2 regions of the Streptomyces ficellus genome follow, and region 1 is predicted to be linked to the other one. Evidence: riboswitches for the same ligand, from Rfam matches in the RefSeq annotation. Region 1 holds a riboswitch; the other holds the start of a gene.
What was found. Region 1 has a riboswitch for S-adenosylmethionine ahead of thrC (threonine synthase). Riboswitches for the same ligand answer to the same signal wherever they lie in the genome.

Region 1 (4,532 bases):
GGGACGTCGCCGCGGCGGCGAGGCGCTTGGTGCGGTCCGCGCGGTCGGTGGGGGAGAGGGTCAGCGCCTCGTGGAGGGCGTCCGCCGTGCCGACGACGTCGTACGGGTTCACCGTGATCGCGTCGTCGCCCAGCTCCTCGTGCGCGCCCGCCTCGCGCGAGAGGACCAGCGCGCAGCCCGCGTCGGAGACGACGGGGACCTCCTTGGCGACGAGGTTCATGCCGTCGCGTACGGGGTTCACGAGCGCCACGTCCGCGAGGCGGTACGCGGCGAGGGAGCGGGCGAAGTCGTCCTCGACGTGCAGGATCACCGGGGTCCAGCCGTCGCGGCCGTACTCCGCGTTGATCTCGTCCGCGAGGCGGGAGACCTGGGCGGTGTAGTCGCGGTAGACGGCGAGGTCCTGCCGGGAGGGGTAGGCGAAGGCGAGGTGCACCACCCGTTCGTGCCATTCGGGGCGTTCGGCGAGCAGGTGCCGGTAGGCGAGGAGGCCGCGGACGATGTTCTTGGACAGCTCGGTGCGGTCGACGCGCACGATGGTCTTGCGGTCGGGGCCGATCTGGTCGCGCAGGGCGGCCATCCGGTCGGCGACGTCGGGGCGGCGCGAGCGCTCGCGGAGGAAGTCGGCGTCGGCGCCGAGGCCGTGCACGCCCAGTTCGGTGCGGTGGGGGCGGCCGTGTGCGGAGTGCTCGACGGTCGGGGGGAGGTCCTTGGCCCAGGTGGTCCGTACGTCCATGTCCCGCAGCGAGCGCGCGCAGCAGGACTGGAAGGCCTTCAGCCAGCGCCAGGTCAGGAAGCCGAGCCGGTCCGCGCCGAGCATGCCGAGCAGCAGTTCCTCGGCGATGTCGTCGGGGAGCATGGCGAAGTACTCGGTGGGCGCCCACGGGGTGTGGGAGAAGTGGCCGATGCGCAGGTCGGGCCGGAGTTCGCGGAGCATGCCGGGGACGAGGGCCAGGTGGTAGTCCTGGACGATGACGACGGCGCCGTCGCCCGCCTCCTCGGCGAGCGCCTCGGCGAAGGCGCGGTTGTAGAGGCGGTAGGACGCCCACTGCCGGCGGAATTCCGCGTCGAAGACGGGCTCCAGGGGCGTCTGGTAGAGCATGTGGTGCACGAACCAGAGCACCGAGTTCGCGATGCCGTTGTAGGCGTCGGCGTGCACGGCCGCGTCGATGTCGAGCATCTTCACGCCCGGCTCGGCCGCGGCGCCCTGCCGGACCGCCTGCCGGTCGCCGTCGCTGAGCGCGGCGCACACCCACAGGGCGCCCGCGTCGGGCCCGATCGCGGACAGTCCCGACACCAGCCCGCCCCCGCCGCGCCGGGCGTCGAACGTGCCGTCCGCACGGGGGGCGTAGCTGACGGGACCGCGGTTCGAGGCGACAAGAATCTGGGCTGCCATGGAGACGAACCTAGCCCGTTGCCCAAACGCTCAAACGTGCGCCGATCAGGCCACCCGGCGGCGGCGTGCGTACTCGGCCACTTCGGTCATGGGCGGGCGTTCCTCGCTGTCGACGTCGTGGGTGCGCGGTACGAAGCCGTGGTCGGCCCGGTCGAACTGGGTGAGCCGGGGCCGCACCAGGTGTCCGCGGGACAGCCGCACCTGTGCGGTCCGGTAGATCGCCGCGGCCATCCGGCCGAGTGCCCGTTCGTCCTGGTGCCGGTGTTTCCGGACGCCCACGTCGACCTGAGCGAGGGCGTCGAGGCCCACGGTGTGCAGGGCGTCCACGAGGAGGCCGAGTTCGACACCGTACCCGACGGGGAAGGGGAGCCGTTCCAGCAGGCTGCGGCGGGCCGCGTACTCGCCGCCGAGGGGCTGGACGAAGCCGGCGAGCTGCGGCCAGTGGAGGTTGAGCAGTGGCCGGGCCACCAGCTCGGTGACCCGTCCGCCGCGGCCGGGGGCGCCCGCGAGGGGGCGGTCGTACATGGCCTTGACGAAGTGGACGGACGGGTCGGTGAGGAGGGGGCCGACGATGCCGGTGACGAAGTCGGCCGAGAAGTCACGCAGGTCGGCGTCGACGAAGCAGACGATGTCGCCGCCGGTGACGAGGAGCGAGCGCCACAGGACCTCGCCCTTGCCGGGGAGGGCGGGTATGCGGGGCAGGATCGCGTCGCGGTGCACGACGCGCGCCCCGGCCGCGGCTGCCACCTCGGAGGTGCGGTCGGTGGACCCGGAGTCGATCACCACGAGTTCGTCGACGAGGGGGGCGGAGGCGGACATCAGGTCGCGGCGGATCACGGTGACGATCTCGCCGACGGTGGCCTCCTCGTTGAGCGCCGGCAGGACGACGCTGACGGTCGTGCCGCGCTTGGCCGCGAGCAGCCGGTCGAGCGGCCGGTCGGCCACGGACCAGGACCGCTGCTCCAGCCAGCGCTCCACCTCTTCCAGCACGTGATCTCCATCTCGCGTATCGGACGACCGTCTCAGGTGTCCGGGGGTTCGGTTACAGTCTTGAACAACGCGGATGACCGTCGCATGTCGGGTCCCCGCGAAAACAATCGAATACCGCTCATCCAGAGGGGCAGAGGGACACGGCCCGTTGAAGCCCCGGCAACCCTCCAGTCGGCACTCGCAACCACCATGCGCGGGGCCCCGGCTAGGGAAGGTGCCAAATCCGTCTCATGGCGAAGCGCGCCATGAGGAAGATGAGGAGAAAGGGCCTCGCCTCCATGGCTGTACAGACTGTCGCCACCGCCAAGAACGTCGACCTCGGGCCTGCTGCCGCCCTCTCCTGTCGCGAGTGCGGCGAGCGCTTCCCGCTCGGCCCGATCTTCGCCTGTGAGCTGTGTTTCGGGCCGCTGGAGATCGCCTACGACCTGCCGGTGGGTGACCCGGAAGCCCTGCGTAAGCGCATCGAGGCCGGTCCCGCCAACATCTGGCGGTACGCCCCTCTCCTGCCGGTGCCGGCCGACGTGGCGGACAAGCCGAACCTGAACCCGGGCTGGACCCAGCTGGTCCGCGCGGACAACCTGGCGCGCGAGCTGGGCGCGGAGCCGGGCAAGCTGTTCGTCAAGGACGACTCGGGCAATCCGACGCACTCGTTCAAGGACCGGGTCGTCGCCCAGGCGATCGAGGCCGCCCGCGCCTTCGGCTTCACCACGCTGTCCTGCTCCTCGACGGGCAACCTCGCGGGTGCCGTCGGCGCCGCCGCCGCGCGGGCCGGGTTCCGTTCGTGCGTGTTCATCCCGCACGACCTGGAGCAGGGCAAGGTCGTGATGGCCGCGGTCTACGGCGACGACCTGGTCGGTATCGAGGGCAACTACGACGACGTCAACCGCTTCTGCTCCGAGCTCATCGGCGACCCGCTGGGCGAGGGCTGGGGTTTCGTGAACGTCAACCTGCGGCCGTACTACGCGGAGGGTTCGAAGACCCTCGCGTACGAGATCTGCGAGCAGCTGGGGTGGGAGCTGCCCGACCAGCTGGTCATCCCGATCGCGTCCGGCTCGCAGCTGACCAAGATCGACAAGGGGCTGCAGGAGCTCGTCAGGCTGGGTCTGGTCGAGGACAAGCCGTACAAGATCTTCGGCGCGCAGGCGGAGGGCTGCTCCCCGGTGTCGGCGGCCTTCAAGGCGGGTCACGACGTCGTCCGGCCCCAGAAGCCGGACACGATCGCGAAGTCGCTCGCCATCGGCAACCCGGCGGACGGTCCGTACGTGCTGGACATCGCCCGCCGGACGGGTGGCGCGGTGGAGGACGTCGACGACGAGCGGGTCGTCGAGGCGATCAAGCTGCTGGCGCGTACGGAGGGCATCTTCGCCGAGACGGCGGGCGGTGTGACCGTGGGCGTGACGAAGAAGCTGTTCGAGGCGGGGGTGCTGGACCCGTCGCTGACCACGGTCGTGCTCAACACGGGTGACGGCCTGAAGACCCTCGACGCCGTCGCGCCGACCACCGGCCCGACCGCGACGATCCGCCCGAGCCTGGACGCGTTCCGCGACGCGGGCCTGGCCTGACCCGTACCGAGCCCGCACGAAAGGCAGCATCACGACATGAGCGTCAACGTCCGCATCCCCACGATCCTCCGTACGTACACCGGCGGGCAGGCCGAGGTGCCGGCGGAGGGGGCGACCCTCTCCGAGGTCATCGAGTCGCTGGAGAAGAACCACCCGGGCATCGCCGCCCGCGTCCTGGACGACCAGGGCAAGCTGCGCCGCTTCGTGAACGTGTACGTCAACGACGACGACGTGCGCTTCGAGGACGGTCTGGCGACGGCCACCCCGGACGGGGCGGGCGTGTCGATCATCCCGGCCGTCGCCGGCGGTTGCTGACCCACACCGCGTGACCGGTGTTGCCCCCTCCGCGAGAGAAGCGGAGGGGGCAATTCTGCATGGTTGAGCGCGGTAGAGTTGGGGAAGTCCCCGCCGCCGCCTGTGCCGCGCGCATATGAGAGATTGCGCGGCTGCGACAAGATGCAGTCAATGTGCCCCCGCGAATTGCGCCATTTTGAGCGCTTTGCCGGGCCCGACTTGCCCGGGATTCTGGCCTCTTCCGCCGCATTTTCCGTTCACGCGTGCTCGGATTTCTCGTCCGATTGACCTGT
Region 2 (4,532 bases), 1.4 Mb from region 1:
GACGGGGTGCCCACCTACACCCCGCGCGACCTGCTGCGGCTGTCGGCGGTGCTCGCCCCGCTCACGGCGGGCCTGGTCCTGCTGTTCGCCCTGACCGTCTGGCCGCTGCTCGGCGTGCCCGTCCTCCTGGAGACCCAGCCATGAGCCACCCGTACCGCATCGCCGTCGCACCCGGCGGCTTCAAGGAGTCCCTGTCCGCGCGGCAGGCCGCCGACGCCATCGCCGAAGGGCTGCTGCGGGTCCTGCCCGACGCGGAGCCGGACCTGATCCCCCTGGTCGACGGAGGTGAGGGTACGGCCGAGGCGCTGGCCGCCGCGACGGGCGGGCGGCTGGTGCCCCGCACCGCCACGGGCCCCCTGGGCGACCCGGTGGACAGCCACTTCGCGCTCCTCGGGGACGGGTCGGCGGTCGTGGAGATGGCCGCGGTCGCCGGGCTGGCCCTGGTGCCGCCGGACCGCCGCGACCCCGGCGCCACCACCACGTACGGCGTCGGCGAGCTGATCCGCGCCGCCCTCGACGCGGGCGCCCGGCGGATCCTGGTCGGCTGCGGCGACTCGGGCACCTCCGACGGCGGCGCGGGCGCCCTCCAGGCGCTGGGCGTCCGGCTCCTCGACGCCTCTGGCACCGAACTCCCCCACGGCGGAGCCGAGCTCTCCCGGCTCACCACCCTCGACCTCCGCGCGCTCGACCCCCGGCTGGCGGACACCGAACTGCTGGTGGCGTGCAACCCGTACAACGTGCTGTGCGGCGAGCGGGGCGTGGCCCGGGTGTTCGGCCCCCAGAAGGGCGGTGGCCCGGCGCGGTGCGAGGAGCTGTCGGTCGCCCTGGAGCACTGGGCGGCCGCCCTGACCAGTGCTTGCGCCCCGCAGGTGGACCTGCGCACCGCGCCCGGCACCGGGGCGTCGGGCGGGCTGGGCGCGGGGCTCGCCGCGGTGGGCGCCCGGCTGCTCCCGCGCTTCGAGGTGCTCCTCGACGGGCTGGACCTCACCGCCCGGCTGGCCCACGCCGACCTGGTGATCACCGGCGAGGGCGCCCTGGACGCCCAGACCACGCGGGGCAAGGTCCCGGGCGAGGTGGCGCGGCGCGCCCGGGAGGCGGGCGTCCCGGTCCTCGCCCTCGCCGGTACGCTCGGCGAGGGCGCCATGAACGCGGGCCTCGACGCCTACGAGTCGATCGCGCCCGGCCCGCTACCGCTTCCGGAGGCCCTGGACCGGGCCGCCGAACTCCTCGCGGACGCCGCCGAACGGGCGCTGCGGACGATCCTGATCGGCACCCGGATCAGCCGCGGTCGGGCACACAGCGCCCGTCCTCCGTACGGTAGTTCCAGCGTGCCCCGTCCCGGACGAGCTCCTTCACGGCCCGAACGAACCGGTCGACGTGCTCGTCCGGCGTCCCCGCCCCGAAGCTGACGCGGATGGCGTTCAGCGAGGTCGTCCCGCCGTCGGGCGCCCCGCACTCGCCGACGTCCTGCGGGTCGCTGCCCAGCAGGGTGCGCACCAGCGGGTGGGCGCAGAACAGGCCGTCGCGGACGCCGATTCCGTACTCGGCGGAGAGGGCCGCCGCGAAGTGCGAGCTGTTCCAGCCCCGCACCACGAAGGAGATGACACCGACCCGGGGCGCCTCGTCGCCGAAGAGCGACAGCACCTTCACCTCGGGCACCTCGGCGAGCCCCTCGCGGACCTTGCCGATCAGGTACTGCTCGCGGGCGACCAGGTCGCCGAACCCGGCCTCGGTCAGCGCCTTGCACGCGGAGGCGATCGCGTACACCCCGATGACGTTGGGCGATCCGGCCTCGTGCCGGGCGGCGGTGGTGTGCCACTCGACGTCCACCCCGCCGTCGGTCCGCCGAGCCACCTTGCGGGACGCGCCCCCGCCGGCCAGGTACGGCTCGGCCCCGGTCAGCCAGTCGGCCCGCCCGGCGAGGACACCGGAGCCGAACGGCGCGTACAGCTTGTGCCCGGAGAACGCCACCCAGTCGACGTCCAACTCCCGCACGGACACCGGGTGGTGGGGCGCCAGCTGGGCCGCGTCCAGGACGATCCGGGCGCCGTGCGCGTGGGCGGCGGCGGCCAGCTCCCGCACCGGCCACAGCTCGCCGGTCACGTTGGACGCGCCGGTCACACACACCAGGGCCGGCCCGTACGGGTCCCGGTCCGCCAGCGCCCTCTCCAGCGTCCGGACCGCCTCGCCCGGGGTGCGGGGCGCGTCGAGGTAGGTGACCCGCGCGTCCCGCCAGGGCAGCAGCGAGGCGTGGTGCTCGGTCTCGAACACGAAGACCTGGCAGCCCTCCGGCAGCGCGGCGGCCAGCAGGTTCAGCGAGTCCGTGGTCGACCGGGTGAAGACGACCTGGTCGTCCTCGCGGCAGTCCAGGAACTCCGCCACCGCCACGCGGCTGTTCTCGAACAGGTCGGTCGACAGCTGCGACAGGTACCCGGCGCCCCGGTGCACGCTGCCGTAGTACGGCGCGTACGCGGCCACGTCGTCCCACACCCGCTGGAGGGCCGGGGCGCTGGCGGCGTAGTCGAGCGCGGCGTAGGTGACCTCACCGCCGGTGACCAGCGGCACGGTGACATCCCGCCCCAGAACGGACAGATGGGCACAAACGGACTGGTCGGCGGCAATGGTGGTGACAGACATGGCGAACTCCCGTACGGGGCAAGGCGAAAAGGGGACACCGAAGAAGGGGCGCTACGCCCTATCGCATTCGCTTGCTCACGAGACTGCTCCCTTGAGGACCAGGACCCCAGGGTGTGCAGGGGTCCGCGCTTGCCGCGGACTTCACCGCCTGCGGCCTGGTCTTCACCCGGGGCACCCCGCCACGGACGGAGGGTTGCCGGACAGCGGGCCGGGGCCGTAGTCGCTGTCACTCATGACCTGCGCCGAACTTAACGGCACGCGCCGCCTGCCGCAACCCACGTCCGAACTCCGGACGCCCCGCAGGGCGGCTCCTACCCCACCCGTTGTGGGCAATCGTCCCGCAGGGCGATGGGGGTCCCCCCTGCTCGAGCGAAGCCGAGAGCTTGGGGGAGGGTGGGCACAACGGGACCGGAGCGGTGCCCGTCGTCAGTTCCCTGCGGGGCGGTGCCTTGGGTGCGGTGCCCCCCCGGTGGGGGTGGGGCGTGGCCCCTCCGGGCTCGCCTCCTCGGGGCCGGCGGCCTTGGGTTACGCGTAGGGGAGCCGCGCCTGCGCCGCCAACCCCTGCGGGGGCGACCCTGCACGGCCCCACCCCGGGTACGTCGCCGACCGCGGGACGTGGGTGGTCCGGGTACGCCCGGGTACGTCGCCGGGTGCGGGGCGGTGGGTGGCCGGCCGGGCCGACAGGCCACCGCCCCGCAGGGGTTACGCGTTGCTCGCCGTGACCCAGCGTTCCAGCGCCGCCCTCGCCGCGCCCGTGTCGACGGCTTCGGCCGCGCGGCGGATGCCCGACGCGAGGCGGTCCGTCAGCGGCGCGTCCGAGGGCTCCAGGGCGACCAGCGCGGCCGCCGCGTTGAGCAGGACCGCGTCCCGTACGGGCCCGGTCTCGCCGCCCAGCATCCGGCGGGCCACGTCCGCGTTGTACGAGGCGTCCGCGCCGCGCAGCGCCTCGACGGGCACGAGGTCGATGCCCACGTCACGCGGGTCGAACGTCTCCGCTCGCACCGAGCCGTCGCGGACGACCCACACACGGGAGGTGGCCGTGGTGGTCAGCTCGTCCAGCCCGTCGTCGCCGCGGAACACCAGGGCGGAGGAGCCGCGCTCGGCGAGCACCCCGGCCATGATGGGGGCCATCCGGGCGTCGGCGACGCCGGTGGCCTGCGCCCGCACGCGCGCCGGGTTGGTCAGCGGGCCGAGGAAGTTGAACGTGGTGCGGATGCCCAGTTCCTTGCGGGCGGCGGCCACGTGGCGCAGCGCGGGGTGGAACTTCACGGCGAAGCAGAAGGTGATGCCGGCTTCTTCGGCGACCTCCGCGACCCGCCGGGGCGTGAGGTCGAGGTTGACGCCCAGTTTCTCCAGGACGTCGGAGGAGCCGGAGGCGGAGGACGCGGCGCGGTTGCCGTGCTTGACGACCTTGGCGCCGGTGCCGGCGACGACGATCGCGGCCATGGTGGAGATGTTGACGGTCTTGGCGCCGTCGCCGCCGGTGCCGACGAGGTCGACGGTCGGGCCGGGGACGTCGATGAGGTTGGCGTGCGCGTACATGGCGCGGACCAGGCCGGTGATCTCCTCGACGGTCTCGCCCTTGGCCCGCAGCGCGACGGCGAAGCCGGCGATCTGGGCGTCGGTGGCCTCGCCCCGCATGATGCGGTCCATCGCCCATGCCGTGGCGTCGGCGCTCTGGTCGCGTCCTTCCAGGAGGGCGTTCAGGACGTCGGGCCATGAGCGGCCCGCCGCGGTGTCGCCTCCAGCGGGGTTCACAGCGCTCATGGTCGCTCCTGGTGTCCGTGCGTACAGCGGTGAGCACAGCCTATCGACCCCCGGGCACGGCAAAGGGCCCCGTCCAGCGAATGGACGGGGCCCGATGACGTGGCGACAGCCGTGACGGCAGGCGATCA

Region 2: linked by a shared signal. The riboswitch ahead of EIZ62_RS24175 (aminotransferase class V-fold PLP-dependent enzyme) and the one ahead of thrC (threonine synthase) in region 1 are both predicted to bind S-adenosylmethionine.

The regions. Positions count from the first base shown of each region.
Region 1 covers NZ_CP034279.1:3,991,257-3,995,788, forward strand. The annotation lists gene EIZ62_RS17895 (alpha,alpha-trehalose-phosphate synthase (UDP-forming)) at 1-1,393, opposite strand, end outside; gene EIZ62_RS17900 (glucosyl-3-phosphoglycerate synthase) at 1,439-2,383, opposite strand; SAM riboswitch class I at 2,499-2,644, shown strand; gene thrC (threonine synthase) at 2,638-3,945, shown strand; gene EIZ62_RS17910 (ubiquitin-like small modifier protein 1) at 3,982-4,260, shown strand.
Region 2 covers NZ_CP034279.1:5,406,382-5,410,913, reverse strand. The annotation lists gene EIZ62_RS24185 (SLC13 family permease) at 1-144, shown strand, start outside; partial or broken gene EIZ62_RS24180 (glycerate kinase family protein) at 141-1,283, shown strand; gene EIZ62_RS24175 (aminotransferase class V-fold PLP-dependent enzyme) at 1,279-2,637, opposite strand; SAM riboswitch class IV at 2,758-2,875, opposite strand; gene trpD (anthranilate phosphoribosyltransferase) at 3,340-4,404, opposite strand; gene qcrB (cytochrome bc1 complex cytochrome b subunit) at 4,530-4,532, opposite strand, start outside.